Regions from separate parts of the Fictibacillus marinisediminis genome, predicted to be linked through region 3. Evidence: riboswitches for the same ligand, from Rfam matches in the RefSeq annotation. Region 3 holds a riboswitch; each other region holds the start of a gene.
What was found. A riboswitch is a leader RNA that binds a small molecule or an ion and turns the genes downstream of it on or off. The one in region 3 is predicted to bind S-adenosylmethionine.
Positions count from the first base shown of each region.

Region 1: another riboswitch for S-adenosylmethionine. It lies ahead of LCY76_RS05970 (hypothetical protein); the one in region 3 lies ahead of LCY76_RS05340 (homoserine dehydrogenase).
Region 2: another riboswitch for S-adenosylmethionine. It lies ahead of LCY76_RS17830 (YezD family protein); the one in region 3 lies ahead of LCY76_RS05340 (homoserine dehydrogenase).

Region 1 covers NZ_JAIWJX010000002.1:1,075,098-1,085,336, forward strand. Annotated here, with positions in the region: gene LCY76_RS05935 (nitroreductase family protein) at 1-177, shown strand, start outside; gene LCY76_RS05940 (winged helix-turn-helix transcriptional regulator) at 225-536, opposite strand; gene LCY76_RS05945 (M15 family metallopeptidase) at 657-1,598, opposite strand; gene LCY76_RS05950 (hypothetical protein) at 1,827-1,976, shown strand; gene LCY76_RS05955 (pyridoxamine 5'-phosphate oxidase family protein) at 2,143-2,778, shown strand; gene LCY76_RS05960 (DinB family protein) at 2,863-3,363, shown strand; gene LCY76_RS05965 (threonine synthase) at 3,539-4,747, shown strand; SAM riboswitch class I at 4,820-4,924, shown strand; gene LCY76_RS05970 (hypothetical protein) at 4,929-5,138, shown strand; gene LCY76_RS05980 (Fur-regulated basic protein FbpA) at 5,600-5,779, shown strand; gene LCY76_RS05985 (YhgE/Pip domain-containing protein) at 5,785-7,818, opposite strand; gene LCY76_RS05990 (hypothetical protein) at 7,988-8,188, shown strand; gene LCY76_RS05995 (universal stress protein) at 8,242-8,661, opposite strand; gene LCY76_RS06000 (MFS transporter) at 8,682-9,872, opposite strand; gene LCY76_RS06005 (MerR family transcriptional regulator) at 10,067-10,239, shown strand, end outside.
Region 2 covers NZ_JAIWJX010000002.1:3,334,345-3,344,583, reverse strand. Annotated here, with positions in the region: gene LCY76_RS17845 (heavy metal translocating P-type ATPase) at 1-823, shown strand, start outside; gene LCY76_RS17840 (hypothetical protein) at 836-1,687, shown strand; gene LCY76_RS17835 (sulfite exporter TauE/SafE family protein) at 1,755-2,657, opposite strand; SAM riboswitch class I at 2,882-2,992, shown strand; gene LCY76_RS17830 (YezD family protein) at 3,125-3,241, shown strand; gene LCY76_RS17825 (phosphoadenylyl-sulfate reductase) at 3,335-4,036, shown strand; gene sat (sulfate adenylyltransferase) at 4,064-5,212, shown strand; gene cysC (adenylyl-sulfate kinase) at 5,224-5,835, shown strand; gene cobA (uroporphyrinogen-III C-methyltransferase) at 5,913-6,695, shown strand; gene LCY76_RS17805 (sirohydrochlorin chelatase) at 6,696-7,442, shown strand; gene LCY76_RS17800 (NAD(P)-binding protein) at 7,445-8,059, shown strand; gene LCY76_RS17795 (NfeD family protein) at 8,311-8,847, shown strand; gene floT (flotillin lipid rafts scaffold protein FloT) at 8,864-10,239, shown strand, end outside.
Region 3 covers NZ_JAIWJX010000002.1:963,008-973,246, forward strand. Annotated here, with positions in the region: gene LCY76_RS05320 (hypothetical protein) at 12-152, shown strand; gene LCY76_RS05325 (GNAT family N-acetyltransferase) at 253-720, shown strand; gene LCY76_RS05330 (HPr family phosphocarrier protein) at 880-1,128, shown strand; partial or broken gene LCY76_RS05335 (undecaprenyldiphospho-muramoylpentapeptide beta-N-acetylglucosaminyltransferase) at 1,359-2,428, opposite strand; SAM riboswitch class I at 2,554-2,663, shown strand; SAM riboswitch class I at 2,764-2,872, shown strand; gene LCY76_RS05340 (homoserine dehydrogenase) at 2,983-4,248, shown strand; gene LCY76_RS05345 (endonuclease MutS2) at 4,756-6,714, shown strand; gene LCY76_RS05350 (hypothetical protein) at 6,749-6,898, opposite strand; gene yjcZ (sporulation protein YjcZ) at 6,876-7,100, opposite strand; partial or broken gene LCY76_RS05360 (glutathione peroxidase) at 7,297-7,781, opposite strand; gene LCY76_RS05365 (MFS transporter) at 7,990-9,159, opposite strand; gene LCY76_RS05370 (DMT family transporter) at 9,273-10,187, opposite strand.

The sequences.
Region 1 (10,239 bases), 110 kb from region 3:
AAAGAACTTGATACGTGTGCAATGGGTGGATTCAATGCCGATGAACTCGTAAAAGCGTTTGGCATTCCGGAAAGGTATCTTCCCGTTATGCTGATATCTGTAGGAAAGGCAGCTAAAACAGCTCATCAGACTGCCCGATTCCCGATCCAAGAAGCGATTGTATGGAACAAATTTTAATTTATGTAATGTAAAAAAGCAGCTCTCACATGTGAGAGCTGCTTTTTTTAGGCTTCAAGCCAGTTTTGAGACCAATTTTCCACTTCTCTCATGATCGGCTGGAACGCCAATCCTTTTTCAGTAAGGGAATACTCTATGCGTACAGGGGTCTCTGGAATAACCACCCGTTTTACTAAACCATGCTGTTCAAGGTCTTTTAATCTCTCAGAAAGAATCCTGCCGCTCACTCCGATGGCTGATTCAATGGCACAAAAACGGTGAGGGCCGGATAGAAGCAGATAAATAATCATGCCCGTCCATCGCTGGCTCAAGAGATTCATTGTTTTTTCGAACCTGGGACAAAGTTTGGACGTGTTCATTATGTACCTTCACCTCGCTAATTTTAGTATAACACAAGATGATTTTTATTAATATAATTACTTTTAGTAAGTGTTGATAAACAAAAAAAGTACCAGCCAGGCGGCTAGGTACTTTTAAATTTATTTTCCATTAGAGACGGGCACGGCATTAAAGTATTCTTCCAGTGTTTCTCCTTTGCCCATGATCTTTTGTGCAACAGATTTTCCTACAAAACGGATGTGCCAAGGCTCGTACTTATACCCGGTAATGGAGTCCTTTCCTTCGGGATAGCGAATAATAAAGCCGAACTCTGAAACATGTTTAGCAAGCCATTTTGATTCTTGTGTGCCGCCAAAACAATCTTGGGCAGGACACTTTCCGCCGTCTCCAGCAACATCAATCGCCAATCCTGTTTCATGTTCACTTGTTCCAGGAAGTGCGCTGTATGTTCTTGCTTTTTCATAGCCATCGCGTTTGGCATAATTATTGAACAGCGTTGTTTGTGTAGCATGCGAACGGTATGCTGAAACTCCGGTCAAGTGGATTCCTTCTTTTTCCGCGGCAGCAAACATGGTTTCAAGCGCATCAGCAGCAGCCTTGCGCATCATGCGTTTCTCGGTCTTTTCACTGAAAATAAACGGTACATCAGGATAAACAAGGTCTGCCGGCTTGTAGTTTTCAGGCAGTTTAGAACGTTTGTTTACTAGAACGGGAATACTTTCTGGATGGGCTACAACAGAGACACTGTCGTCCTTTTGAGCTGGCGGTTTTGGCTTTTTATTCTGATCCTGCGAAGGCTCGCCCGGTTCATTTTTTTTCTTATCCTGATCTTTTTTCGGTTCAGGATCCTGGCTTACATTGCCGTTATTGTTCTTGTTTTCGCCGTTCTTTTTGTTTTCATCAGAAGGTGTGTTTTTATCTTCATTTTTTTTCGTCGGTTCATTCTTTTTATGTGCCTCATGTTCATGTTTTTCCGTTTTGTGAGACGTATTATCTTTTTGGGTTTGATCATCATTGGAACAGCCGGCAAAAAGAGCCAGACTTAATGCAAATGCAACTCCTGAAACTAACCTTTTCTTCATATGTAAAACTTCCTTTCAAAATTGCGTTGTTGATTCCGACTTCTAATTATAACTGAAGTTTCCCTGTGAAACAAAGGATGAAACTGAATATTATATGAACATATCATAGTACAATGAACAAATACGTTAAACATTCATAAAATAAAATATTAAAAAAATTAGATAAATAGGTTTCAGGCTTGTAAGTGCCGGGTATAGATTTAGAAAACTGGTAAGGAGGGATGGACAATGGATATGAATCAAGTTGCGCAGCCTATTTCGAAGCCCATGACCCAGTCCGTTCTGAAGCAGCCGCTATTGCTGGCAGCAGGAACATCTAAAAAACCAGACGAAGATCGAAAACCAGAGTATGAATTAACGTTTTTGAATCCAAACTGATTTTACTAGGAGATTGTGCTAATGTTGAACTAAGAAGCCTGGACTCATATGAGCGGAGTTCAGGCTATTTATTTTGTTTTCATCCTTTAAGCTCTGGTTCTCTAATTAAACACAAGGTATGATGGAACTATATTCCATGCATGTGTTTGGAGGCGATATAATGAGCATGAAATGGCAAAAGATTATAGACACTGAAGAAGAATTTGAGAAATTGCGTTCTCTTTGTGGAACACCCAGTATACGGGCTGAGAACAAAGTAATCTCATATCTTGACCAGCATTGCCGGGAATTTATCGGAATTTCTCCTTTTTTGACGCTGGCTACATGTGATTCGGAAGGCAGATCCGATGTTTCACCAAGGGGAGATGTCCCGGGATTCGTTACCGTGCTAGACGAACATCACCTATTTATCCCTGAACGTCTTGGCAACAAAAGAATGGATTCTGCACAAAATATCTTAACAAACCCGGGCGTAGGTTTGTTATTTATGATTCCGGGCCTGGGGGAAACGCTAAGAGTGAACGGAAAAGCCTTTATCTGCCGTGACAAAGAGCTTCTGGAATTAAGTGCTGTCAATGGCAAACTACCCTTGTTTGGAATCGTAGTGAAGGCTGAGGAATGCTACTTGCATTGTGCCAAAGCGTTTATCCGCTCCAGGCTTTGGTGTCCGGAATCATGGGAGCCGAAAGAATCGCTGCCATCTGCGGCTAAAATGATGGCAGCTCATATGAATATTCCCAATATGAGTACTGAGCAGGTAGAAGAGGGCTTGCAAGAAGGATACAGAGACCGGCTTTATTAAAAAAGGCTGTTTTCGTAACCATTGTTCTTCTTAGAAGTGGTTGATTACTCCTGAAACGGATCCGCCAAATGGGAGGCTATAGATATGAACCAGAATGAAGAAATCAGAAGGCAGCTGTTAGAAACGGTAAGCGGTCTAAGCGATGATCAGTTAAACGAACCGGAAGAGAAGGACAGATGGTCGATCATGCAGACGCTGCATCATCTATATCTCATGGAAAAATCGATCGCCATCATCATATCAAACCGTTTAAAAAGTAAAATAACGGTATCTGCAGAACTGAAACCGATTGAAATGACGGTGGACCGCAGCAGAAAAGTAGAGGCTCCTGTTTTTGTTGTTCCTACGAAACGGTATCTGACTCTGAAGAAAATAAAAGAAAAATTGGAAGAATCACGAAATGAGCTGAATAAGGTAGCAAACAGCAATGATCAAGAGGCTTTGGAACAGAAATCCTACCCTCACCCGGTGTTTGGCCCGATGCCATTAAAACAATGGATTCCTTTCGTGGGGTATCATGAAAAGAGACATCTGGCTCAAATTGAAGAAATTAAGGAAAAGGTTCTTTCCAGACAATTAAGCTAGACATCAACGGGAAGTTATACCTTAGTTGACTTATCAGAATACCTGCATTAAAATTTAACACAATAGAATAAATTGCTGATCAGAAAACTGAAGGCACCGCTATGCATGTTATTCCTTATGCACAGCGGTGCCTTTTTGCTGTCCTTTTCTGGTGAGGGAATATTGGAGGTATGTTATGTCTTTCAGCTATGTCAGCCATCTTGAATGTCCAAAGTGCGGCAGCATCTATGCTCATCACAAACCTAATCAATTGTGCCAGTGCGGTTCCCCCCTTCTCGTAAACTATGATTTAGAGGAACTGAAAAATGAGAATGAAATTATTAATAAAGAGAGGAATGGTCTTTGGAGGTACCATAAGCTTCTTCCTGTTATAGACCCAGATCATGTGGTATCACTGGGAGAGGGGATGACTCCTTTATTATCCATGCCTGCTCTCGGTGAGAAGCTTGGAATTGCAAATCTGCTCATGAAAGATGAGGGCATGATACCTACCGGGTCTTTTAAGGCCAGGGGAGCGGCAGTCGGCGTTTCAAAAGCCAGAGAGCTCGGTATTACCCGGCTTGCCATGCCGACCAATGGCAACGCAGGAGCCGCCTGGTCACTCTATTGTGCAAGGGCCGGCATAAAGCCGTACATCGTTATGCCAGTGGATGCCCCAGTCATTACGAGAAAAGAAGTGGCGATTTCAGGTGCAGAGCTTTTTCTTGTGAACGGCCTGATCAGTGATGCCGGAAAAATTGTCGCGTCCCTTGTGAAGGAAGAAGGTTTCTATGATGCTTCCACTTTAAAAGAACCTTACCGGATTGAAGGCAAGAAAACGATGGGGTATGAAATTTTAGAACAATGCGGAAGCGAGCCGCCTGATGTTATTTTATATCCAACTGGCGGAGGAGTGGGGCTGATTGGCATATATAAAGCATTGAAAGAATTCAGGGAACTGGGCTTATTTAAAGGAAGCAGACTGCCGCGTTTAGTAGCTGTCCAGGCTGAAGGATGTGCACCGATCGTAAAAGCATGGGAAGAACACAAGAGTGAATCGGAGTTCTGGGAAAATTCTGAGACAGCTGCTTTTGGTATCAATGTTCCAAAAGCAATCGGAGATTTCCTTGTCCTTGAAGCACTTTATGAAACGAATGGATGCGCCGTTGCCGTTTCAGAAGATGAAATTAGCTTTACTCAGCGCCAAACTGCAGAGCTTGAAGGAAGTTTTATTTGTCCGGAAGGCGCGGCTGTGTTTGCCGCCGCAAAACGATTGAGGGAAAATGGCTGGATCAAAGCAGATGAAAAGGTGATATGCCTAAATACTGGGCAGGGGATCAAATACCCTGATTCGGTTTCTGTAGATCCTCCTGTATTAGAGCCTGGAGAAATCATTCGAAAATAAAATGAGTTTTTGTCTTGACAATAAGATGGAAATCCCTATAATTGAATTCAATAGAATACATTTACCTTATATTTCTTATTTAGAGAGGTGGAGGGACTGGCCCTTTGAAGCCTCGGCAGCGGACTTAATTATGAGTACTGTGCCAATTCCACAAGCAAAACGCTTGAATGATAAGAAGAGTATGGCTTATGATGGCGATTCAACCTCTTCTTGTGCTTATTTGCTTCCGCAAGAAGAGGTTTTTATTTATGTAAAAAACCAACTAATTCACTGCGAAATATCAGGATTGCTGATTGGTCAACCAAAGGCGCTTCGTCATGAAAATGACGGCGTTTATTTTTTTGTTAAAGGCTCTTTCCTAAAAGATTGTTGCTTTGGAAACATTTTGTAAAGAACCCTTCATTATAGTTGATTGGAGTGCAAGGTGCGAGACTCCTGCGGGGGAAGCGGGACAGGTGAGACCCACAGGCGGATGCGCCGAGGAGGCTCAGCGCACGCCCCGCGGAAAGCAAGCATGCTGAAACGAAAATCAACCACTCCCAAGAGCAACAAAGGTTACGAAAACAGCCTTGTTAAAAGCTTTGTTTGTAAACGTAGTTGTTTTTTTGTGGAGTGTGATTGAACCGTCTTTTGAAAAGCAGAAGGATATAACCAAGCTTATTCCCATCTGCTTTTCAGGCGTTTCATTTGTTTCACAAATCAGCAGGCTCTTATCATCGCCAGCTATCACACACACCTTACTGTATAAAAAAGACTTGAAGGTCTCTTTCAAGCATCAGTATTCGATGCACAAAAGGAAAGAAAATCAACAATGTGTTTTTAAATAAGTCTTGTAAAAAAGGAGGGATTGTTTTGGAAAATCAACTAAGAAGAGCTGTGGAAAGCAAACGAAATCAGCTGATCAATAAACTCATCAATATGGGCATTTATAAGAAAGATGAGCTTCATTTATTTCAGCTGACACTCTCTGATCTTGAAGAGGAGTATGCAAAGGCAGCAGGCGGAAAGAACAGCCTTCGGCAGGCTAAATAAACCACTCATTGAAGTATTCTTGCTTTTTTCGCACCTGCTCCCCTTCTATTCTGTATTCGCTGCAACGGTTTTCTTAAAAACAGGGCAGCAATAAGAAAGACAGCGGGGAAAAGCAGCAAATGATACAAGTCAGACAGTACAACTTCTCTAATCATTCCCCCGGTTGCTTCCCGCAGTAAACTGACTCCATACGTAAACGGCATATAAGGATTAAGCTTTTGAAAGAAGGAAGAGGTCATTGTCACAGGAAATGTTCCGCCTGAACTTGAAAACTGCAGAACGAGAAAAATAACCGCCAGGCCTTTACCCACATTTCCAAAAATGGAAACGAGCGTATACGTTAGAATGACAAAGACGATGCTCAGGAACATGGCAAATAAAACAAACCATGTTTTGTCCACAATGTAGGAATGGATAATGAACCGGTCACCAAGAGATACGACAAGCCCCTGCAGCATGCCGATCGTTGCAAATGTCATCAGTCTCCCAAAGTAAAAAGAAAGCGGGGAAACCTCTCCTTTACTTGGAACTTCACCAACTTTAAGAGAAGAGATGAGCAGCATTCCTCCCACCCAAAGCGCCAGTAAGGTGTAAAAGGGAGTCATGGCGGAGCCATAATTAGGAATCGGAAAAATTTTATTCTCCTTCAACGTGATAGGAGATGCCAGAAAATCACTTTCCTTTTGAGCATCGTTCTTTAATGCTTTAATAATATCTCTTAGATTATTGCTGCGTTCAAAATCCCTGATTTTGTCGGCCGTACGTGTGATGGATTTCTCCATGGCGGGCAAGTCTTTTTCTGCAAATATAGCGGCCTTGTGGATGGCTTGTTCTATTTGGGGAAGCTGGGTATCCATCAATATCCCTGCTTTTTGAATATCTTGTTTGACGGCAGGCCACTCGTTTCTCATAAAATCTGCTGCCCGTTGGATTTTCTGCTCCTGTGCGGGCCAGTCCTGTTGAGCAAATGAAGAAAGCTTCTGCAGAGGATCCATGTACGAGTCTGCACGGCCAGAAAGGATTTCTTTGTTTTGCTGGACGGTGTTTTTAATCTGATGCAATTCTTCTTTGATCGCTTCAAGTTCATCAGGCTGAAATGAGATATCCGGGTTAGCTTTTTGTGCTGCGTTTCCTTTTGAGATCGCTTTATCCACGGCTGCCTCTAGGTCAGTCAGTGAGCGTTCAAGATTCCCTGCCATGTCATCTGCAGTTTGAAGTTTTAACAGATTATCCTGAAGAGGAGCCAACTGGTCGAACACCACTTTGATCTTAGGCAAGCTTTCTTCCGATTTAAGGATAACAGCTCCCAGCTTATCGATGTCTGGCACGTTTTTTTGAAACTCTTGGATCATACCCGTTCTGTTTTTTAACTCATTCATTTTTTGATCAACCGAGATGATACGGTCTCCCATCTGATTGATTTGAGAAAACTCTTTTTCCAGAGAAAATATCTTCTGTTCAAAGCTGAGTATCGTTGGCATTTCTTTTTCTAACGTCATGCCAGCTTCGTTAAATTTTTTAAAGATGGCGTTTCCTACACTCTTCGTGAAATTGTCGCTAACCTGGTTGATAACGGTAGAAACTCCTGACTGGGTGATCTTAGGTGATACGGCATTGATTTTTTCGTTAACTGTATATACGATTTCAGGTTTTTCAGGATTTTCACTCGCGATGCTTGAAATCTTTTGTGAAAAATCACGTGGAATGAAGAGGCTGGCATAATACTTCCCTTTCACCACTCCATAATAAGCGGTGTCTTTATCCACAAAGGTCCATCCTAGCTTATGATTGTTCTTTAAATTTCTTACGACTTGACGTCCGATATTAATGTGCTCATCCTGCAACAAGGCTCCTGTATCTTCATTCGTGATGGCAATTTTTATGCCTGATGTGTTTTCATAGGGATCCCACATGCCCTTTATATTCACCCAGGCATAAACAGATGGCAGCACAATTAACCCAAAGATCAGCAGAGCTGCAGAGGGAATTGTCAAAATGTCTTTCCAATCCAAGAAATAAACGCGGAACATATTTTTCATCGTCACAAATCCTTTTCAAGCAATTTAATGAAGACAGCAGTTCTGCATAGTCTTTGTTTCAAACGGAAGTTTATGTAAAGCCCCTTATCAGGTATGGAAAAGAATTGGACACAGCCAGCCAGGTTATGGTGTACTAATAAAAGAATCTTATTTAATGGAGGAATTCAGATTGAACGAACAAATGGCCAATGAAATTCTTTCTGATCTGCGCAGTGGGAATCTTAGTGAATACGTCGTTATTAAAGAAGAGTTTTTTGTCTTTCGTGAGGTTCTCGTAAAGCAAGAGGATAAGAAAGCATTCCGCGGATTCATCGTCCCGGGCGGCGGGGGGAACGTAAAGTATTTGTATCAGCCTGGCTGGACAGCTTAAACGAAAATAAACAAAAAAATCGGTACCCTATCTGAAGGGAACCGATTTTTTTATTATTTAACGATAATCACCGGGCATTCTGCTGTATGAGCTACCTGATGGCTGACACTTCCCAATAAGGCTTCTTTTATAAATCCCTTACCTGTGCTCCCCATGACAATGACATCGTACTCGTGTTCTTTTGCATACGAAGTGATGATCTGAGAAGGCTCCCCGTTATAGGCATGCGTTTCATAGGGAATTCCTGATTCAGAGAGATACTGAGTGGCAGGCTGCAAGAGTTCTTTGTCCTCTTCTTCCATTATCTCATCCAGATCAAAGTTAAGAAGCGGTTCCTGCAAAGGAAGGTTTTTATTTACATGCAGAATTGTAACCATTTCAGTGTTCATCTTATGAGCCAGCTCCACTCCGTGCTGAAGAGCGCGGGCAGAAGGAGCTGAACCATCAAAGGCGATCAGAATTTTATTGTACATTATAGAGACCTTCCTTTCCTTTAATGAGAAATTGAATCCACATGAGCAAGATGTTTACGGCCAAACGCCACAACCAGCATGGCGAATAGAACAAAAATCGCGCCCGTTACAAATGGTACATGCGGTGAATAGGTTTCAGCCAGTTTATTGGCAAGCCAGGGTCCGATCGCACCACCGATGAAACGTACAAAACTGTAGGCAGCCGAGGCGGTTGCCCGCTCAACCGGTGCCACCTGCATAACAGCTGTTGTGATCAATGTATTGTTTGTCCCAAGGAAAAGACCGGCAACGATAACGGCGACGATGACCACCGTGCTTGATTCTGTCCAGATTCCCATAGCCAGCAGTGTCAATGCGAATAAGATCAGCATCGCACACATGGATTTTACTGTACCGAATCTTGCCTGAATTTTTGGTGCAACGAATACAGAAGTTATGGCTAAGCATAGGCCCCATCCGAGGAACACATAGCCGAGGCCATGCTCGTCTAAATTCATAACAAATGGTGAATAGGCCATTAGAGTAAAGAAACCAATGTTATAAAGGAATGCGGTTAGACCCAGTCTAAGAAGTCCTGGATATTTCAATGCTTTAATCGGGTCGAGTACAGAACTTTTAACTTTTGGTTTCGGTACATGCGGCATTTTTAACAATAAGGCAAAGAATGCGATCACCATCAGTACGCTGACGCCGTAAAAAGGTCCGCGCCAAGAAATCGATCCCAGTTCCCCACCAAGTAATGGCCCGACGGAAATCCCCAATCCAATGGCTGCTTCATATAAAATAATGGCTTTTGCAGTACCTCCGATGGATAAACCAACAATGGCGGATAAAGCAGTTGCGATGAATAACGAGTTTCCTAACCCCCAACCGCCGCGGAAACCAACGATTTGGGAAATCTCATTAGAGGAGCCGGCTAAGGCAGAAAAAACGATAATCAATAATATTCCTGACAATAACGTCCACTTGATCCCCACCCGGCTGGAAACCACGCCTGTAATCAGCATCGCGATACCGGTAATCAAATTGTAGCTGGAAAATAATAATGAGACCTGGCTCGGAGTAGCGTTAAGCTGATGAGCGATGGCAGGCAAAATAGGATCCACGAGACCCAATCCCATAAAAGAAATAATGGTGGCAAAGAAGATAACCCATATGACCAGCGGCTGTTTGCTTGGCTGTTCCTGGATACTCAATGCTTCTTGTTTCATACCTAAAAACCCCTTTTTCTATTTTAATGTAATATAAGATAAATCACGTAACAGCATTGTTCTACTCAAGAATTATAATATAGGTTAACCTTGACGTCAACGTAAACATTTCCTTTTTAATATGCTTTTGTGGTATTTTTTATATAGAGCAATTTTTCGTGTATTTGAACTTTAATGGCAAAGGAGCAAGAAAAATGAATGGGTTAAAAATAGATGATGTGGCTAAGCAGAGCGGGTTAACAAAACGGACAATCCGTTATTATGAACAGATCGGCCTGCTAGCTTCACCTCCGAGGAGTGAGGGGGGGATAAGACTATATTCAGAGGAGCATGTGGAGTTCTTAAAGAAGATCACAAATGCAAAAGA
Region 2 (10,239 bases), 2.4 Mb from region 3:
TAGCGCTGAGAAAAATTCAGAACATCCTCTCGCCCAGGCGATTGTTGAGGGAATGACGGAACGCGACCTCATGCCTCTTTCCTCCAGCAGATTTGAAGCCATACCCGGACACGGTATCCAGGCTATGGTCGATGGAAAAAGAGTACTGATAGGTTCAAGAAAGCTGTTGAATGATTATGATATACCACTGCAGGCTATTCTTGAAAAGATGGAAGAGCTGGAAGAGCAGGGCAAGACGGTGATGCTCGCAGCTATAGATGGAGAGTACAGCGGGATGGTGGCGGTTGCCGATACGATTAAAGAAACATCCAAGGAAGCCATCAGCCGTTTAAAAGCGATGAACATTGATGTATGGATGATTACCGGAGACAACACAAGGACCGCAAAAGCGATTGCCGATCAGGCTGGCATCGAGCAGACTATTGCAGAAGTGCTGCCAGAAGGAAAGGCTGAAGAAGTGAAAAAACTTCAGCAAAAAGGAAGAAAAACGGCGATGGTAGGTGACGGTATAAATGACGCACCAGCACTTGCAGCAGCTGACATCGGGATGGCAATTGGAACAGGCGCGGATATTGCGATGGAAGCAGCTGATATTACCTTGATCCGCGGTGATCTGAACAGTATTGCTGACGCTATTTTTATGAGCAAGCGCACGATACGGAACATTAAACAAAATCTTTTTTGGGCGTTTGCTTATAATGCACTTGGCATCCCGATCGCTGCCAGCGGGTTTTTGGCTCCGTGGCTCGCAGGAGCCGCTATGGCATTCAGCTCGGTATCGGTTGTATTGAACGCGCTTAGGCTCCAAAAAATTAAACTGTAGAGGTGAGTTTTGATGAAAAGCAAAATCATCCGCAACTGGGTGCTGTCTGCTGTTGGTATCCTCATTCTGATTATGGCTGGCTATGCTGTTTATGACGTTTTAGAAGGCAAGGACGGGAAGAGGGAGCAGGCCGGCCATCAAGATGGTCATTCAGAAATGTCTGGCATGGACCATGGTAATAAACATGAAGAACATGATGGACATGGTTCTGGTGATTTGGCCAAAAGTGAGGTTAAGCCTTCCGTCAGCTACAAGGATGGTGTCATTTCGATTCAGTTAAAAGATCAAAAAGGCAAGCCTGTCGATGAGCTGGAGTTCAATCATGAAAAGCTGATGCACTTCATTTTGGTCAGCGAAGATTTAAAACAATACAATCACCTTCATCCTCAAAAGACCGGTAAAGGCTCGTTTGAAGTAAAGCACAGACTGCAGCCTGGAACCTACAAAGCATTTGTAGACATCAAGCCCAAAAATAAAGCTTATGCCGTTGCCCCGTTGAAAATTGAAGCGGGTAGCCATGGAAACCATACTCACCAGCCAGAGTTAAAGGCAGATACCACTTTTTCAAAAACAGTTGATGGACACAAGGTATCAATGACGCCAAAAGAATTTCAAGCTGGACAGCCTGTTACGCTGCAATTTAGCATGGGTGATGCAAAACCTGAACCTTATCTTGGAGCACGTGGCCATGTTGTGGTCTTAGATCATACAGGAGAAAAATATGTCCACGTTCATCCTTCCACTCCTGAAGATACAAAATTTGAGACGGAATTTGAGGAACCTGGACTTTATAAATTATGGGCGGAGTTTAAGATCAATGGGAAAGTGACCACCTATCCGTTCATTATTGAAGTGAAGAAATAGCAGAATACAATAAAAGCTGACTCATCTGAGTCAGCTTTTATTGGTATAAATTATTGTTTGTGATGTGTCAGTGGAGATTAGTGCTTTCAGTTTGTGGTCCTGCTGAGAAAGAATGTTTTTTATTTTTTCTAATGCTGAAGAAAATTGCCGCCAGCCAAACGACGACCAGCACGGTATAGACCGATTGCAGTGCAGTACCGGAGATTCCAGCGGACTGCAAAAGCGTCCGGGCGTTCGTTACAATAATCAATCCTCCAACAACCACACCTAAAATATGTGAAGGGATAATGCGGACGAGCCATGCGGCGATCGGTGCTGCGATTAATCCTCCCGCCATGAGGGCGATAACCCACATCCAGTTGACCTGCTCCCATCCGAGAGAGATGAGGAAACCGAGTGTAGCAGAAACGGCAACAGCAAATTCGCTCGTATCCACGGAACCGATAACCTTTCTTGTTGTTGTGCCGTTTTTGGCTAACAGGACAGGTGTGGCTACCGGTCCCCAGCCTCCTCCTCCGGTGGCATCCAAAAAGCCTGCAACAAGTCCGAGCGGGATGAGCTGCTTGCGGCTGAACGCTTTTTCATGATCAGCAGGCTTGGTGTTCTTTTTAAATAAAAATCGGTACAGAATAAAGAAACCAAGGAACAGCAGGAAAAAGGAAATATACGGTTTTACTGCGTCGCCAGGAAGATTGGATAAAAAGCAGGCACCGGTAAATGCCCCAATGGATCCCGGAATAATGAGACGAAAGATAATTTTACGGTCAACATTACCGAACCTGATGTGTGATGCACCTGAGGCGGCTGTCGTAACAACCTCTGCAAAGTGAACCGAAGCCGAAGCAACCGCCGGAGCGATCCCAAAGGCCAGCAGCAGGGAAGTCGAAGTCAGTCCGTAAGCCATACCGAGAGACCCGTCAATCAGTTGTGCAACGAGTCCAATCAGGGCCAGGATGATCAGTTTTTTCATTTTACTCCTCCTAACAAATAAAAGGCCCTTAACAGTAAAGTTAAGAGCCTTCGGTTTTTCCGATCAGCAGTGTATCTCTTTTCGAATTTAGTATCTACTATATTCAATGGAACGAAAGTCTGTCAATAAAATTTTCGGATATTTCAATAAATATTTTTTAATCCGATAAGAATAATAGGGTTTTCGAAAGCATAAATGTGTGTTATTATTTAAAAAAATAAAAAAACTTATCCAGAGCGGTGAAGGGAACTGGCCCGATGAAACCCGGCAACCTGCATTTTTTTTGCAAGGTGCTAACTCCAGCAGAATGTTTATTACATTTTGGAAGATAAGGTAATATGTTTACCTCGTCAGTCTTTCCGAAATGGAAAGGTTTTTTTATTGCCATTTTAATTCCTAAAAAAAACCGAACAAAACATATTAAACGAGGAGGTTCTGATGTGGTAAACGGTAAAAGCCAGGAAGAAATTTTTGAACAGTTAAAAGAAATGCTGAACAGTATCAAGTATGGGTCCATCACGTTAATTGTTCAGGATGGAAAGCTGATTCAGCTGGAAAAAAACGAAAAGGTACGTTTTAAATAAATATTCGCTGACTAGAAAACTAGAGGCGGTTTTAACATAGCAGGATGGCTGCTTATGGTTAAAGCTGCCTTTTTTATTGGAGGGGTGGTTAACATGCTCAAGTTTGACACATGGAAAGAACAGGAGTTTACGTTTCCGGAAGACAGTGAAACGAAGGGATCACTCGAAGTACTGAAATGGGCGTATGAGCAATATGGAGATGCACTGGTTTATGCTTGCAGCTTCGGTATAGAAGGCAGTGTCCTGGTGGATCTTGTATCCAGGGTCAAACCAGATGCAAGAGTCGTTTTCCTGGATACAGGCCTTCACTTCAAGGAAACGTACGAGGTGATCGAAAAGGCGAAAAAAAGATATCCAGAAATGAAGATTGAGATGAAGAAGCCTTCGCTGTCCTTGTTGGAACAGGCGGAAAAGCATGGCAGCGAGTTATGGAAAAGAGAACCGAACCTCTGCTGTTATATACGAAAGGTAGCCCCTCTCGAGGAAACACTGGACGGAGCACCGGCATGGCTGTCAGGTCTCCGGAGGGAGCAGTCGGCAGGGAGGAGCAATGTTCAGTACGTCAATAAGGATGAACGTTTTAAATCCGTGAAAATCTGTCCGCTGATCCATTGGACATGGAAGGAAATTTGGAGATACGCCTACAAGCAGAATCTGCCCTACAATCCGCTTCACGATCAGGGGTATCCGAGCATCGGCTGCGAGCCGTGCACGCTTCCGGCTGACGGGTCGGGTGATTCCCGCTCAGGACGCTGGTCAGGGCAAGGGAAAACAGAGTGTGGACTTCACGAATAATAAAGTAAAATTACAGGAGGAATTAACATGACATCAATTTTGCCGCATGGAGGAAAGCTGATAAACCGTTATGAACCAAATCTGCCAACGGACCACATTCAAAAGGAAGTGGAACTGGATGCTACATCCTTAAGTGATCTTGAACTGATCGGTGTAGGAGCCTACAGCCCAATTACCGGTTTTCTAAATGAAGAAGACTATCAATCTGTCGTTGATTCTCTACGTCTTGCTGATGGAACGGTTTGGAGCATTCCAATCGTCCTTCCAGTTCATGAAAAACAAGCCAGGACGCTATCAGCAGGAGATCAGGCGAGGCTCGTATTTGAGGGTGTAACGTACGGAGTCATCGAGGTGGAAGACCTTTACCGCCCGGACATTAAGCATGAAGCAGAGCAGGTCTACCAAACGGCAGATACTGCACACCCTGGGGTTAAAAAACTTCTGGAACGCCCTTCTTACTATGTCGGAGGATCAATCACTCTCGTAAAGAGGCCAGAAAAACAGAGGTTTACTGAATATCGTCTGGATCCAGCTGAAACCCGCCAAGTCTTCAGAGACAGGGGATGGAATACAGTTGTAGGTTTCCAGACAAGAAATCCTGTGCATAGAGCACACGAATACATTCAAAAAACAGCCCTTGAAACCGTAGATGGACTGTTCCTGAACCCGCTTGTTGGAGAAACGAAATCCGATGATATTCCCGCTGATGTGAGGATGGAAAGCTATGAAATCCTGCTTGAAAACTATTATCCGCAAGACCGGGTATTCTTGGCCGTATTTCCGGCAGCGATGAGATATGCAGGACCGAGGGAAGCCATTTTTCATGCGATGGTCCGCAAAAACTTCGGATGCACACACTTTATCGTTGGAAGGGATCATGCAGGTGTGGGTAATTATTATGGGACGTATGATGCACAAAAAATCTTTTCCAGGTTTACTCCGGAAGAACTAGGCATTACACTGATGTTCTTTGAACATAGCTTCTATTGTACAAAGTGCGAAGGAATGGCTTCATCGAAAACATGTCCTCACAGCAAAGAGGATCATGTGATTTTGTCAGGCACTAAAGTGAGGGAACTGCTGAGAAATGGAGAGCTTCCGCCAGCCACCTTCAGCCGCAAAGAAGTCGTAGAAGTACTGATCAAAGGTCTGAAAGAAAAAACAGTAACCGCATAAGGAGGAACATGATGAGCCAAATACAGAACATTACATGGCACCAGGCGGCCGTATCAAAGGAAGACAGAAGAACACAAAATGCCCATCATAGTTTCGTAATATGGCTGACAGGGCTATCGGGTTCAGGAAAATCGACTCTTGCCAATGAGGTTGCTAAAGAACTGTTTCGGCGGCAGGTGAAAAACTATGTGCTGGATGGCGACAACATACGCCACGGCTTAAATAATGATCTTGGCTTTTCAGACGAGGACCGGAAAGAAAACATACGCCGGATCGGTGAAGTATCCAAGCTGTTTGTAGACAGCGGAACCGTTGTGCTGACGGCATTTATCTCACCATTTAAGGAAGATCGGGATCAGGCGAGACAGATCTTAGGCAGTGATGAATTCCTTGAAATCTTCGTAAAATGTCCGCTCGAAGAATGTGAAAACCGAGACCCGAAAGGACTTTACCAAAAAGCAAGAAAGGGAGAGATCAAAGCATTCACTGGGATCGATTCCCCATACGAGGAGCCGGAATCTCCAGAATTTACAGTGGATACGAAGTCCTCGACGATTGAGGAATGCACGGCCGAAGTCATCTCTTTTCTTGAAAGCAAGAATCTGATCAAAAGGAAGGAATAATCGTGGCCTATAACAGCAACAGTTTTGAAATCTATGAAAGGGAAACGATACTAAACAGCTGAGGCAGGTGAATGGAATTGAGCAAAGTGTATTTAGTGGGTGCTGGACCGGGGGATGCGGAATTAATCACCATCAAAGGAGCAAGATGTATTAAGGAAGCTGATGTTATTCTTTATGACCGGCTTGTTAATAAAGATCTGCTGGATTATGCAAAGCCAGGTGCAGATTTGATCTATTGCGGGAAGCTCCCTAATCTTCATACGATGCAGCAAGATACGATCAATCATTTTTTAGTGAAGTATGCCAAAAAAGGAAAAGTTGTCACCCGGTTAAAGGGTGGTGACCCTTTTGTATTCGGCAGGGGCGGTGAAGAAGCGGAAGCTCTAGTTAAAAATCATGTGGAATTTGAAGTGGTTCCGGGTATTACATCTGGAATTGCTGCACCGGCTTATGCTGGTATACCAGTTACTCATAGAGACTATGGAGGCAGCTTTGCAATTGTCACCGGCCACCGGAAAGAAGGAGAGGACGAGAAGCAGAGATGGGAAAGCCTTGCTAAAGGAATTGATACACTTGCAATCTATATGGGTGTTAAGAACCTCCCTTACATCTGTGAAAGTCTCGTAAAATATGGGAAGAGCAAAGAAACACCAGCTGCTTTAATTCAATGGGGAACCTTTGGGGAGCAGCGGACGGTTACAGGCACTCTTGAAACGATTGAAACAGTAGCACGGAATGAAGGGATTCAAAATCCAAGCATGATCATAATTGGAGAGGTAGTCAAACTCCGCGAAAAGATCAGCTGGTTTGAAAAGACGCTAATAGAAAAGGATTCTTCTATTATAAGTGAGGCGTTGTAAATGAAAGCATTACTCCTCATCTGCCACGGCAGCAGAACAAAAGCAGGCACGGAAAAAGCATTGGAATTTGCGAAACGGTGCATGGGAGCCAGCGACTATCCCATTAAGGAAGTTTGTTTTCTGGAACTGTCAGCACCTGATATTTCCAAAGGGATTGAAGCATGTGTCCGTCAAGGAGCAGCCTCTATCTGCGCAATACCGGTTCTTTTATTAACGGCAGCTCATGCAAAAAAGGATATTCCAGAGGAAATAAGGCTGCAGCAAGAACGGTATCCAAATGTAGAGATATCGTACGGGAAACCTTTCGGAGTGCACGATTCTCTCTCACATTTATTATGGGAGCGGATTACAGAGTCTGTTGATACGTTTCATAAGAACGCTGTAATCCTTCTCGTTGGAAGAGGAAGCAGTGACCCTGATGTGAAAAGAGATCTCAATGCCATTGCTGCAAATTTACAAAAGAACTATGAGGTGCCGCGGGTTGAAACGTGTTTTTTGACGGCTGCCCAACCTAGCTTTGAAGAGATGCTGAGGCTCTCAGGCTGGGGCTATCAGCAGATCATCGTTGTTCCTTATCTTCTCTTTCCCGGCATCCTGCTCAGCGGGATGAAAAAAGCCATAGCACAACAGCAAAAACAGAGTGATCAAAACTTTATTTTGTGCGAGGCGCTGGGATACCATCCTGTTCTGCAAGACGTTCTCCTCACAAGAATTGAAGAAGCAGAAACGAAAAGTGCGGTTGTGTAGCCATGTATCCGATCATGCTGAATCTAAAATGTAAGTCCGCTGTAGTGATCGGCGGAGGAGCTGTCGCCCATCGCAAGATTTTAGGATTGCTTGAGGCAGGAGCAGCAATAAAGGTGGTTAGTCCTGAGGCTGTTCCGGCGATCCAAAAAATGCAGCATGAACATCTCCTGAAATGGGATGAGAAATCTGTGGAACCAAGTGATTATAAGGACGCATTTATCATTTTTGCAGCGACCGATCAGCCTGAAGTGAATCAGCAGATTGCCGAAAATGCAGGAAACCACCAGCTGGTTAATGTCGTTGATCAGCCGGCACTTGGAAATTTCTCGGTTCCCGCGGTAGCCAGAAGAGGAAAGCTGGTCATGGCTGTTTCAACAGGAGGAGCAAGTCCGATTCTTGCCAAACGGATTAAAAAAGAGCTGCTGGCTGCTTATTCAGAGGATTACGAGGCCTACACTCAGTTTTTATTTCGATGCCGAGAGCGAATTAAAGAATGGGAAGTCTCTTTAGATGAAAAGCAGTCGCTGCTCCATGAGCTGCTGGAAGAACGCTTCATTCATTCAAGAGATGAACAGGAAAATTTCATACGTACTCTAGAACAGAAAGTCTCCTTTTAAAGAGGCTTTTTTTCTTTTTGTAAGATGAATAATAAATAATCTGAATTTAATTTCCAAAATATGAAACTTTTTCATGTTTTATCCGTTTTTATAATTAGAACAACATGAAACTTTGTGGAAGTTCGACAATTTTTACCAATTATTTCAAACGATTTATGCTACGATATTCCCAGATATGGAGAGGGGGAAGGTGAATGGCTGATTACATACTTAGGTGGTTAAAACCTCATTAAGAGAAGGGGGAAGGCGTTATGGATATTATGGGGTATCCGATGGAAACCATCTATTTAACCGGATTAATCGTATTTGGATGCATCACCTTTCTATATGTTTTGGTCAGTGATCTCATCCATGGAGCATTTGAGGTTTTTTCCCACATTCTCAGTCCGACTCTTGTACTTTCTTTTTTTACGATACTGGGTGCATGCGGCTATGTATTGGAAACAATAACATCTGTTAACAGCTGGTTCATCTTAGGTATATCGGCAGGATCGTCTTTAATCCTTGTGTCCTTGCTGAACATTTTTGTCCTGATCCCGCTTGCCTCCGCAGAAGCGTCACTCAATTACGCTGAGGAGGATTTACGGGGAAGAATCGGTAAAGTGATTACTTCCATCCCGTCCGATGGTTTTGGAGAAGTCTTTATTGAGGGGATCAGCGGAAATATTGCCAAGACAGCGATCAGCCTGGATAATGAGCCGATCGGGCAAGGATCCAAGATTTTAATCGTGGATGTGAAAAGCGGCGTCGTTCATGTTATGCCTTATGAACAAACCGCATTATTGTAACTAATGAATTGGAGGAATGGAAATGACACCTATTTTTATCGCTGCGGGAATTGTTTTGTTTGTTGTAGTTGCCCTGATTTCTGTTTTTATTACAAAGTATAAGACCGCAGGGCCAGATGAGGCGCTGATCGTAACTGGAAGTTTCCTTGGCAGCAAGAACGTGAACATCGATGAATCAGGAAACAAGATCAAGATCGTTCGCGGGGGAGGTACCTTTGTATTCCCGGTCTTCCAGCAGTCCGAGCCACTGAGCCTGCTTTCAAGCAAGCTTGAAGTTCAGACACCGGAAGTTTATACGGAGCAAGGGGTTCCGGTCACAGCGGATGGAACGGCTATCATTAAAATCGGCAGTTCGATCGGGGAAATTGCAACAGCAGCTGAACAGTTTCTTGGAAAAACGAAGCAGGACCGCGAGCTCGAAGCTAGAGAAGTATTGGAAGGCCATCTCCGTTCCATTCTCGGTTCCATGACCGTGGAAGAAATCTATAAAAATCGTGATAAATTTTCTCAGGAGGTTCAGCGCATTGCTTCTCAGGATCTGGCGAAAATGGGTCTTGTGATTGTATCCTTTACGATTAAAGATGTAAGGGATAAGAATGGATACCTTGAGGCTCTCGGAAAACCGAGGATTGCCCAGGTGAAACGAGACGCTGACATTGCAACGGCAGAAGCTGAAAAAGAAACACGCATCAAACGGGCACAAGCGAATAAAGAAGCACAAAAATCCGAGCTTGAGCGTGCGACAGAGGTTGCAGAAGCAGAAAAGATAAATCAGCTGAAAATTGCAGAATTCCGCAGAGAACAGGACATCGCAAAAGCAAAAGCGGACCAGGCATACCACTTGGAGGAAGCGCGCGCCAAACAGGAAGTTACTGAACAGCAGATGCAGATCAAGATCATTGAGCGCCAAAAGCAGATTGAATTAGAAGAAAAAGAGATTGCGAGACGCGAGAAACAATATGATTCTGAAGTAAAGAAAAAAGCGGATGCGGACCGTTATGCAGTGGAGCAAGCGGCAGAAGCGGAAAAGCGCAAACAGCTCGCTGAGGCGGATGCCAATAAATATAGAGTGGAAGCGATGGCGACAGCGGAGGCTGAGAAAGTACGTCTTGAAGGGCTTTCTAAAGCAGAGGCTGAGCGGGCAAAAGGGGAGACAGAAGCAGAAGTTATCCGTTTGAAAGGTCTGGCTGAAGCAGAAGCGAAGCAAAAAATCGCCGAAGCCTTTGAAATGTTCGGCCAGGCAGCTATTCTCGATATGATCGTGAACATGCTGCCGGCGTATGCGAAAGAAGTCGCAAGCCCGCTGTCCAACATTGATAAAATTACGGTTGTGGATACCGGCGGCAGCGGTGAAAACGGCGGAGCGAATAAAGTAACCGGCTATGCGACCAA
Region 3 (10,239 bases):
GAGGTGCCGTTATGGCTAACAGTGAAAAAATCCGCAAGCAAAACGCTGAACAGCGAAAAGGGAAAGTTGATATTCCAAAAGGAACGTTTGCCGATCCGATTGCCAATCAGGGAGACATAGCTGAAGCAAAAAATATCAAAGAGAATAAATAGCAAGGAAGGCGCACTCTAATCAATGGGTGCGCTTTTTCTTATCTGGAAAGAACGATAGTATACAGGTTATGATGGATTCAGATAAAAGGGGGAAACTGTTGTGCTGACATGGGCGAAGAGCGGTCCTGACAAAGCTATGGACGAACTGGAGATCATGAACACCAATCCGTTTTACAATAAGCTGTTTTACGGTCGCGGCGAAGTGACATTTGAAGAGGTGACGGAAGAATTAAAGGAATTGGAGGGCTCTCCGAGACAACGCTATTTGATTAAAGCGGATGGCAACAACGCTGCGATCGTTGAGTACATTCTGAACAACCCGAAAGATCATAAACCGTGGCTCGGATTTTTAATGGTACACAGCACCTTCCACAAACAGGGGATCGCAAAGGAAATCTATCTTGCGTGCGAAGAAGAGATAAAGAAAAATAACAAACAATACTTGCGTCTCGGTGTACTTAGCGGGAATATCCCTGCGCTCTCTTTTTGGTACAGGATGGGTTTTGCAGAAATAGAAGTAAAGGAAAGCGAGGGAAAGCTTCTTCATATTCTTGAAAAATCTCTTTAAACCGCTAATCAAGTCTTTTTTCCTAAATTCATTCTTACTCACATAAAGGCGAGTGTGCACGCATATCCTCATTGGTGTGCATAAAAGCTAAACCAGCTTAACATGTGCTTAATGATAGTACATTAAAATGGCAGGGAAGAAGAATAGGAGTGAAAGGTAATGAAGACATATTGCTTTTTGCAGGAAAAAATGGATTCTGCGACAATTAACAAGCTCGTTCTTAAGGCGAACGAATATGAAGAGTGCCAGATCTATTTTGAACTTGATAACTGCCAGATGAACGCCAAAAGCATGCTTAGTATGAGCAAGCTTCGCGGTATTGCCGGGCTATGCTGCATATCTGCCCAGGGCATGGATAAACAGCACGCATTGGAAGGTCTGAGACAGATCTGCGCTGGGAAAATATAACCATAAGAAATAATCGGGCGAACTATGATTTTTGAACATATTTCGGATTTTTTGAAAATAATTGAGCCGAATTTGAACATAAATCCTTATTTCAGCGATTTGACAAATTCATTTCAGCTTTCTGTCCCGACGCACAATAGATAAGCTTGCACCGCATTATTTGGGCCAAGCTTATCTATGGCTTATTCCTCTCCTGGCTTTTCCCCATCTCAGAGGAGGAATGGGGAAAGTCATCTTTTTGCTTCTTCATTAATGATGGAAAACAGCTGGTCTAACGCATTACTAAGCTGGCTTTCTTCCATTCTTCTGATATAGGCTTCCTGATTTGAATAAAGCTGCTCGATGCCTTGCAGAAGGGATTCAGCATTCAGGTCTTCCTCAAACAGAACTTCGCAATAGCCTTGTTTTTCAAATGATCGGGCATTTTCAATCTGGTCTCCGCGGCTTGCTTCTTTAGAGAGTGGAATGAGAAGCATTGGCTTTCTCAGTGACAAAAACTCAAAGATAGAATTAGAGCCTGCTCTTGAAATGACAAAATCCGTTGCTGCAAGGATATCTGGGAGCTCATCCGATACATATTCGAACTGGATATAGCCTTTTTTCAGAGTGGAAGAATCCTTCTGGCCTTTTCCGCAAAGATGAATGATTTGAAAGCGGGGAAGCAGAGCGTCCAGGCTTAATCTTACGGCCTCATTTATTTTTTTTGATCCAAGACTTCCTCCCATGATCAAGATGATCGATTTACCAGGAGTCAAACCACAGAAAGCTCTCCCCTTGGCTGCGATCCCTTCATGCAGCTCCTTACGGATAACCGCACCGGCGTATACCGCTTTTTCCCTTGGGAGATGATCAGCGGTTTCAGGGAACGTTGTACACACTTTGTTAGCGAACGGAAGTGAAAGACGGTTTGCAAGCCCTGGACTAAGATCGGATTCATGGGATACAATCGGCACCTTGTTCATCCGGCTGCCGAGGATTACGGGAACAGATACGAACCCCCCTTTGAAAAGACTACGTCTGGTTTTATGGTCTTGATGAGCCGAAATGCTTCAAATGCTCCTTTCATGACACGGAACGGATCTTTAAAATTGTTCCAGTCAAAATAGCGCCTTAGTTTACCAGTAGAGATGCTGTAATAGCGGACGCCTTCGATGGTTTCTGTCAGTTTCCGTTCAATTCCTCCTTTGGAACCGATATAGCTGACTTCCCAGCCTTCTTTTAAGAACAAAGGAATCAGCGCCAGGTTAACAGAGACGTGCCCGGTGGAACCTCCCCCGGTGAATACGATTTTCTTGCCCAAACCTTCCACCCCTTTTATTTATGTGTTTCTATCATACCAAAAATAATCTGCAATGATTCCAGAAATATCTGAATAATGGTTGACGCTCTCCTGTCTGCCGTGATAGAGTAAGACTAATTTAATGAAGCTTATCAAGAGCGGCGGAGGGAAAGGCCCAATGAAGCCCGGCAACCTTCAAGTATTCTACTTGAAAAGGTGCTAAATCCTTCAAAGGTAAAACTTTGGGAGATAAGAGACGGATCGGAACCATACAGCTCTCTTATCTTCGTGATAAGGGGGTTTTTTGTACTAAAAAAATAAAGTGCTACATAACATGTTTCAATCTCATGATAATACTCTTATCCAGAGTGGCGGAGGGAAAGGCCCGATGAAGCCCGGCAACCTTCAAGTATTCTACTTGAAAAGGTGCTACTACCTGCAGGAAAGAACCCTGGATGATAAGAGGAGGCCGGACTGCAGACCTCTTCTTTAGGAAGAGGTTTTTTCTTTTGCCATCATACAGATACCATTCATCCACTAATAAGAAATTTACTTTTGAAGAAGGAGTGATTGTATTGAAAGAATTAAAAATAGCACTGCTGGGTCTGGGGACTGTAGGATCCGGTGTATATACATCCATCATGGATAGAAAAGGAGCTTTAGAAGAATTGCTGGGTCATCGTCTGAAGCTGTCCAGTATTTTGATTAAGGATTCTTCCAAAGCAAGGCCTTTCGTAAAGGGGGTACCGTTGACGTCCGAATTCGAGAAGGCGATCGGAGAAGAAGTGCCTGATGTGGTCATTGAGGCGATTGGCGGAATCGAGCCTGCACGGTCTTACATCATACAATCACTTGAAGCGGGATGCCATGTGATTTCCGCGAATAAAGATTTGATCGCCCGGCATGGAGAAGAATTAACAGAGCGTGCTGCCGCAAAGGGTGTCCGTTTTGTCTATGAAGCGAGCGTAGGCGGAGGAATACCGATTTTGAGAACATTGAGGGAACTTTTAAGAATCAATCGGATTCAGCATGTAGAAGCCATTTTAAACGGAACGTCCAACTTCATTCTTTCGTACATGAGAACGACAGGTTCCTCGTTTGAAAAAGCGCTGGAACTGGCACAGAAAAAAGGATATGCAGAGCCGGATCCGACAAATGACATCGAAGGCTTGGACGCATTTTACAAAGCGATGGTGCTGAGCAAATGGATTTATGGCGTGCAGCCATCCTGGGAAGAAGTGCAGGTGGAGGGGATTGGAAATGTGCTTCTTGAGGAGATTCAACTGGCTGAGCAGATGGGGCTTCGGCTGAAGCATCTCGTCCTTTTAAACGATAGACTTGATCTCCAGGTACAGCCTGTATTTGTGGATAGCGATCATCCGCTGTATGGTGTGGAAGGCGTGGACAATGCCATCCGTATTCAGACAGACCTTCTCGGCTGTTTGACCTTGCAAGGGCCGGGAGCTGGTGCAGAAGCAACAGCAAGTGCCATTGTGGAAGACTTATTATCGATCTATGAAACTAGGGAAATATATAGAAACAAACCGGCTGTATCGGAACTCTGCCCTAAGAAACAAGAACAAGAGGTGAATACCTACCTTCTCGTCGGTGAAAAAATTAATTTTACAAAGGAAAGGATTTCAGCAATTGAAAAGCATGGAATCATTATAGACCGGACTTCTCTTCGTTTTCAGCCTATTTCCCTTGCTGCCCTGCTTTATGAAGGGCCGCTCCCTCTGGAACAGGAGGATGAGTTCATTTCAGTGATCAGCATCTATCCGGTCCGTCTGTCAAAAAGCGGTAAGGGGATAGAGAAAGAAAAGGTGCCGGTGGCCGAATAGAAACAGGAATATCCGTGGAGAGTCGGCTCTCTGCGGATTTTTTTACCCATCATGTTGACAATGGAAAGGATTTTACATATGATGGAAGTAACAAAAGGAAGGGAGTTGTATGGATGAGCGTTCACGTTCTTAACTAAGCGAATTGGATAGTTGGAGCAAAAAGGCCGTGCTTGAAGCGGTTGTATTCTTGATGTCTTTTTGCGGCCACCAATAGTTAAGAACAGCGGTCAGCATACAACATTTTCATTTTCGTGTACGTATTTTGTGCAGCGAACGATGCCGCGCTCTTTGGGCGTATTTTTTTATGCTTTTTACAGCTTCCATAAGTCAGGGGACAGCTGTATGGAGAGGCGTATCCTTCCACACGAAAATTGATTACAGGCAGAAATGGCGGCGGTCCATTTCTGCCTTTTTTTATTGTCATGATCTGGCCCTGTTCCCAGGAAAGGGGGGTACGGAAGGTTTTATAGATTAATAATTCGAAAAAATATGAGGAGGCAACTACCATTGAACACCCATACAATGAACATGCTCGAATTTAATAAAATTACAGAAACCTTATCTGCGTATGCATTAAACGAGAGTACAAAAAGAAAAATTTTAGAGCTTATGCCCTCTGGACAGATCACAATCATTAAGAATTGGCTAAGAGAGACGACGGAAGCGGCAGCAATTCTTAGAAAGTCTTCAAGCGTTCCTATTGCGAACTTGAACGGGATCGACCATGTGATGACGATTCCGGATAAAGGCCTTCTCTTAAGTCCTGAACAGCTGCAGCTTATTTACGGGCTTGCAGAAAACGTAGAGCGTTTGCAGCGGTATATGAAAGACAAAGAATTTCTTGCACCCGCTGTGTCTGCTTATGCTTACTCCCTGTTTGAACTGAAAGACCTCAAATCTGAAATTCAGCGCTGTATCCGTAATGGAAGAGTGGATGACGGAGCCAGTAAGCCGCTTGAAAAAGTAAGAAAGAGGATGCTTGCCTGTGAGGAAAAAATCAAAGCAAAGCTGGATCATATTCTAAAGTCACCGGCCTATCGGGATATGCTTCAGGAACCAATGATTTCGGTGAGAGACGGAAGGTATGCCATCCCTGTAAAAAGTAAATTTAAACGGAGCATGGATGGGCAGATCATTGATTCCTCTTCCAGCGGATCCACCGTTTTTATTGAACCGAAAGATGTCCGCAAGCTGCAGGATGAGCTTCAGCTTCTGCAGGCAGAGGAAGACATCGAAACAGCAAGGGTGCTGGGCAGATTAACAGGTCTGGTTGCAGGCTGCAAACATGAGATTTCAGTTAATATTGAAGGGATGCTTCATTATGATTTTATTTTTGCCAAAGCCAAATACAGCATCGCCCTTGATGGCAGGGAGGTTTCACTTAATCGTGAAAAACGGACCATTATCCATGAAGGAAGGCATCCGCTGCTCGGAAGCCATGCTGTTCCTTTGAATTTCCGACTCGGTGAAAACTATGGAGCCCTCGTTATTACGGGTCCGAATACCGGTGGAAAGACGGTAGCCATAAAAACGGCAGGACTGCTGACGCTGATGGTTCAGTCGGGGCTTCATATTCCTGCAGGAAAGGGGAGCGAGTTTGGAATCTATTCAGATGTGCTGACAGATATCGGTGACCATCAGAACATTGAACAGTCGCTGAGCACATTTTCGGCGCATATGACGAACATTATCTCCATCCTTCAGAAGGCCGGTCCTGATACGCTTGTCATCCTCGATGAACTTGGTGCAGGAACCGATCCTGCTGAGGGAATGGGGCTGGCTGTAGCCATTCTTGAAGACTTGTTTGAGAGAGGCGCTTCCATTCTAGCCACGACCCATTACAGTGAGATTAAAGAGTTTGCTTATCTTACTCCAGGATTTGAGAACGCATCGATGGCTTTTGACCTCGAATCTCTAAAGCCGCTTTATGAGCTGAAGATTGGGGAAGCTGGTGAAAGCCAGGCCTTTTCCATCGCGTGGAAGCTGGGTCTCGAACAAAAGCTGATCACAAGGGCAAAACAAATAACGAGCAAAGAGGTTTCAGAAAAGAAAGAAAGCACTATGTTCGATTTACTGCATGTAGAAGCACAAACGCAAATGATAAGGAAAAGAAGAGAAGCAGAAGAAGGGAGAAACCGCAAGATACGAGAAGCAGAAAAGAAAACGGAAGAAAAACCGGAAGCCCGGACGTTCGAAGTGGGGGATCGGGTGTATGTATCCAGTTTAAAAACGGGGGGCATCATCTGTTCGGAAGAAGATAAAAGAGGAGAATACGAAGTGATTGTCCAAGGAGAAAAGGTGAAGATCCATAAGCTTCGCCTCACCCTCCATATTTCAAGAACCGAGCTGTATCCTGAGGGATATGATATGGATATTGTTTTTGAAACCAAGGAAAACCGAAAAAAAGACCGGCTCTTGAGCAAACGTCATGTTGATGGAATGGTGATCAACAGAGACGAAGAATAGAAGCTGCTAAAATGGTTGGTGCCAGGCACCACAATTACACAAGTGTGTAATTACGGTGCCTGGCACCAAAACCAAAACCAAAACCAAAACCAAAACCAAAACCAAAACCAAACAAAAAGATCCAGACGCCTCCGCCTGGATCTTTTTGTTCTGCAGTAAAATTAGCAGCTGCTGCTGGATTCACATCCACCGAGATGGCCAATCCCGCACGAACAGCCGATGATGATCAAGAGGATAAACAATACGATAATAATCGCAAATCCTCTTCCGCCGCCGTAACCGTAGCCGCCGTAGCCGCCGTAACCGTAACCGCCATATCCGTGACATCCGCCGCCATAACCGTACCCGTAAGAAGCTGCAACAGGAACGTTTAGCGGAGCATTCATCGGTACATTAATCGGTGCGTTTGCATACATATTAAATTCCTCCTTCAAAATACTATTCCAACATCCTCGATACAGTATATGAAGGATCAGCCACTCGGGCTGGACGAATGCCTTGATGGCAAGCCTAAATCCTGGAGCAAAGAAAAAACGACGCTCTGGACCGTATTCCAGGGCGTGCGTTTTATGGAAAAACTTTTTATTGCTGTGCAAGCAGCGATTCAATTTCTTTTTTCATATCTTTGGGTGATGTCTGAGGAGAATGGCGGGATACAACGTTTCCATTTCGATCAACAAGAAACTTTGTGAAATTCCATTTGACCACCTTTGAGCCTAAAATGCCAGGCGCTTCTTTTGTCAGGAAAGCAAAGAGAGGATGAATGTTGTCTCCTTTTACATCAACCTTTGCGAACATGGGGAATTTCACTCCATAATTCAATTCGCAAAACTCCTGAATTTCTTCTTCACTCCCAGGTTCCTGGCCTGCAAACTGGTTACAAGGGAAGCCAAGGATCTCAAGACCTTGTTCTTTGTACTGGTCGTAAAGTGCCTGAAGTTCCCTATATTGAGGAGTGAAACCGCATTCACTCGCTGTGTTGGCAATGATTAAAACCTTGCCTTCGTAGTCCCTGAGAGATTTTTCTTCCCCATGATCGTCTTTGCTCGATACTCATAAACAGACATTGTGCCCCTCCTATTATATAAACGAAAGTATATAGCTTCAGTGTAGTAGGTTTTATTCAGAAAGAAAAATAAAACGCTTACCATTACATGTACGGTGCCAGGCACCGCCTTTTGACACTTGTGTAATTGCAGTGCCTGGCACGCCAAAAAATCAAAAAAAGCGACAGGGAGAATTCTCCTTGCCGCTTTTTCTATTCATTTATGCTTCTTATGCCGCGGATGTTGAGAGTTTTGCCCGCACACTATAAAACTGATAAAGGACGAGGGCGATGACGGACAATATGATTCCTGAGATATACGGTAGTCCCGCTGCAACAGAAAACAGCCAGCCGCCAAGCGGAGGCCCGATGATCCGTCCAAGCGAATCAAAGGAAGAGAGCAGTCCGGTTACACTGCCATGCCCTGAAGTTGAGGTTTTTGTTAATAGTGCAGAGACACTAGGGCGGATTACACCATTGCCAATCCCGAAAATAGAAAGATAGATGGCCGCCGTCGTAAAGTTATGAACTAGAAGGATCAAACCAAACCCGACAGCAGAAATAACAATGCCGGCCTGGATGACTTTTCCTTCGCCGAATTTTTTGGTCAGTCTGCCGACAAGTCCTCCTTGAACAAGAGCACCTGCAAACCCCATGATCATAAATATGTAGCCAAGGTGATTGGTATCAAGTCCAGCTTTTTTTGCAGCAAAATAAGCGAAAGTCGCTTCAAGTCCTGATAACGAAAGGGAAATGAACAGCTGAAGCACGAACAGAATGGATACGGCCCCCGTAAAAGCTTTCCATCTCGATCCAGGTTCAGACGGTCCATTCGTCCGCAGCTCTTTAGGCAGTGATTCCTTCAATACAAAAAGAACGAGAAAAAACGTGATAATTGATGAAATTCCAGCAAGATAAAACGGTGTGTTCAAGCTCGTCTTGGAAAAAACACCGCCGATAGCCGGGCCGAAAATAAAACCAAGACCGACAGCTGCACCGATGATACCCATACCTTTACCCCGGTTTTCCGGGGTCGTAATATCGGCTACATAAGCCATCGTTGTCGGCATGTTGGCGGATGAAAGCAGGCCGCCGATAATCCGTGCCGCAAAAAGCATCCAGAGCTGGCTGGAGACAGCCATCAAAAAGAAGGAAATAGAAAGTCCGGCGATTCCGATCAGCATGACCGGTTTTCGGCCGATCCTGTCAGAAACTCTTCCCCAGATAGGGGCGAAAAGAAGCTGCATCAATGAATAAACAGCCATCAGCAAACCGAGCTGTGCGGGATTTGCTCCAACCTTTTCCGCAAAAAAAGGAAGGACAGGAATAATGATTCCGAATCCAACCATCACTAAAAACATGACTAAGAATAAGATTGGCAACGCTTTTTTATTTTCCAATCTTGAGTCCCCTCCTGATCAAATCATATATCTATGTATTTTTATTTTGAAACGAAAACCTGCATTAACTCTATAAACGTACCTCTTTTAACGGTTTTTATCAACTTCTGCATCTATACACCATGAGAAACAGCAGGATCTTTTACATGATGTGAGGGCCTGTTTGTTCTCAAAAATAGATACAGCCCTGTGCAGACAAGAAAACCTCCGGCTGCCTGGAATGCAGATATATGCTCATTCAGCATGAAATAGGCCAGTATGCTCGCGCCAACAGGCTCACCAAGGATATTGACAGAGATGGTTGTTGCACTTACGTATTTCATCAGCCAGTTAAAGAGGACATGGCCGAAGACGGTGGGAACAATGGCAAGTAAAAAGAAAACGGTCCAATCATGTTTGGAATAACCGGCCATAGGGATGCCAGCCCCCAAATTATAAAAAGCAAAAACAGCAATAGCGGATACAAAAACAGAAAGACTATAAAAATAAGAAGGAATACGCCGTAAAAGATGCTGTCCGATCAGCATATGAACCGCTACTGCAAACGTCCCGAGAAGGGAAAGTACGTCTCCAAGCAAATTTTCGGGCGATATGCCAACGTCACCCCAGCCAATCAGCACAGCGCCGCAGATGGCGACCCCCATCCCGGCAAGCGAAGCGGCGGTTGTTCTTTCTTTAAATAGAAAGAAGGCCCCAATCAGAACAAAGACAGGCTGCAAAGCGAGTATGATCGTAGAGCTTGCGACAGTCGTCAGCTTCAGGGAACCCATCCAGAGCAAAAAATGAAGAGCAAGAAACATTCCCGACAAAAAAAGTAGCAGCCACTGACGGGGAGTAACTTGTTTCGTATGCTTGAACTGCTTACCTGCAAAAGGAAGCATGAACAGAACAGTAAAAAGCAGCCTGTACATCCCCTGAACGGAAACGGGAGCATCAGAAAGCTTAACGAAAATAGAAGAAAAAGAGACTGCGACAATACCGACGATTAACGGAATAAATACCGGAACAGGGCACTTTTGTTTATCCATAGAGGCCTCCTGTATTCTCATTATGCCTATATGAAGTATACAGGATTTTTTA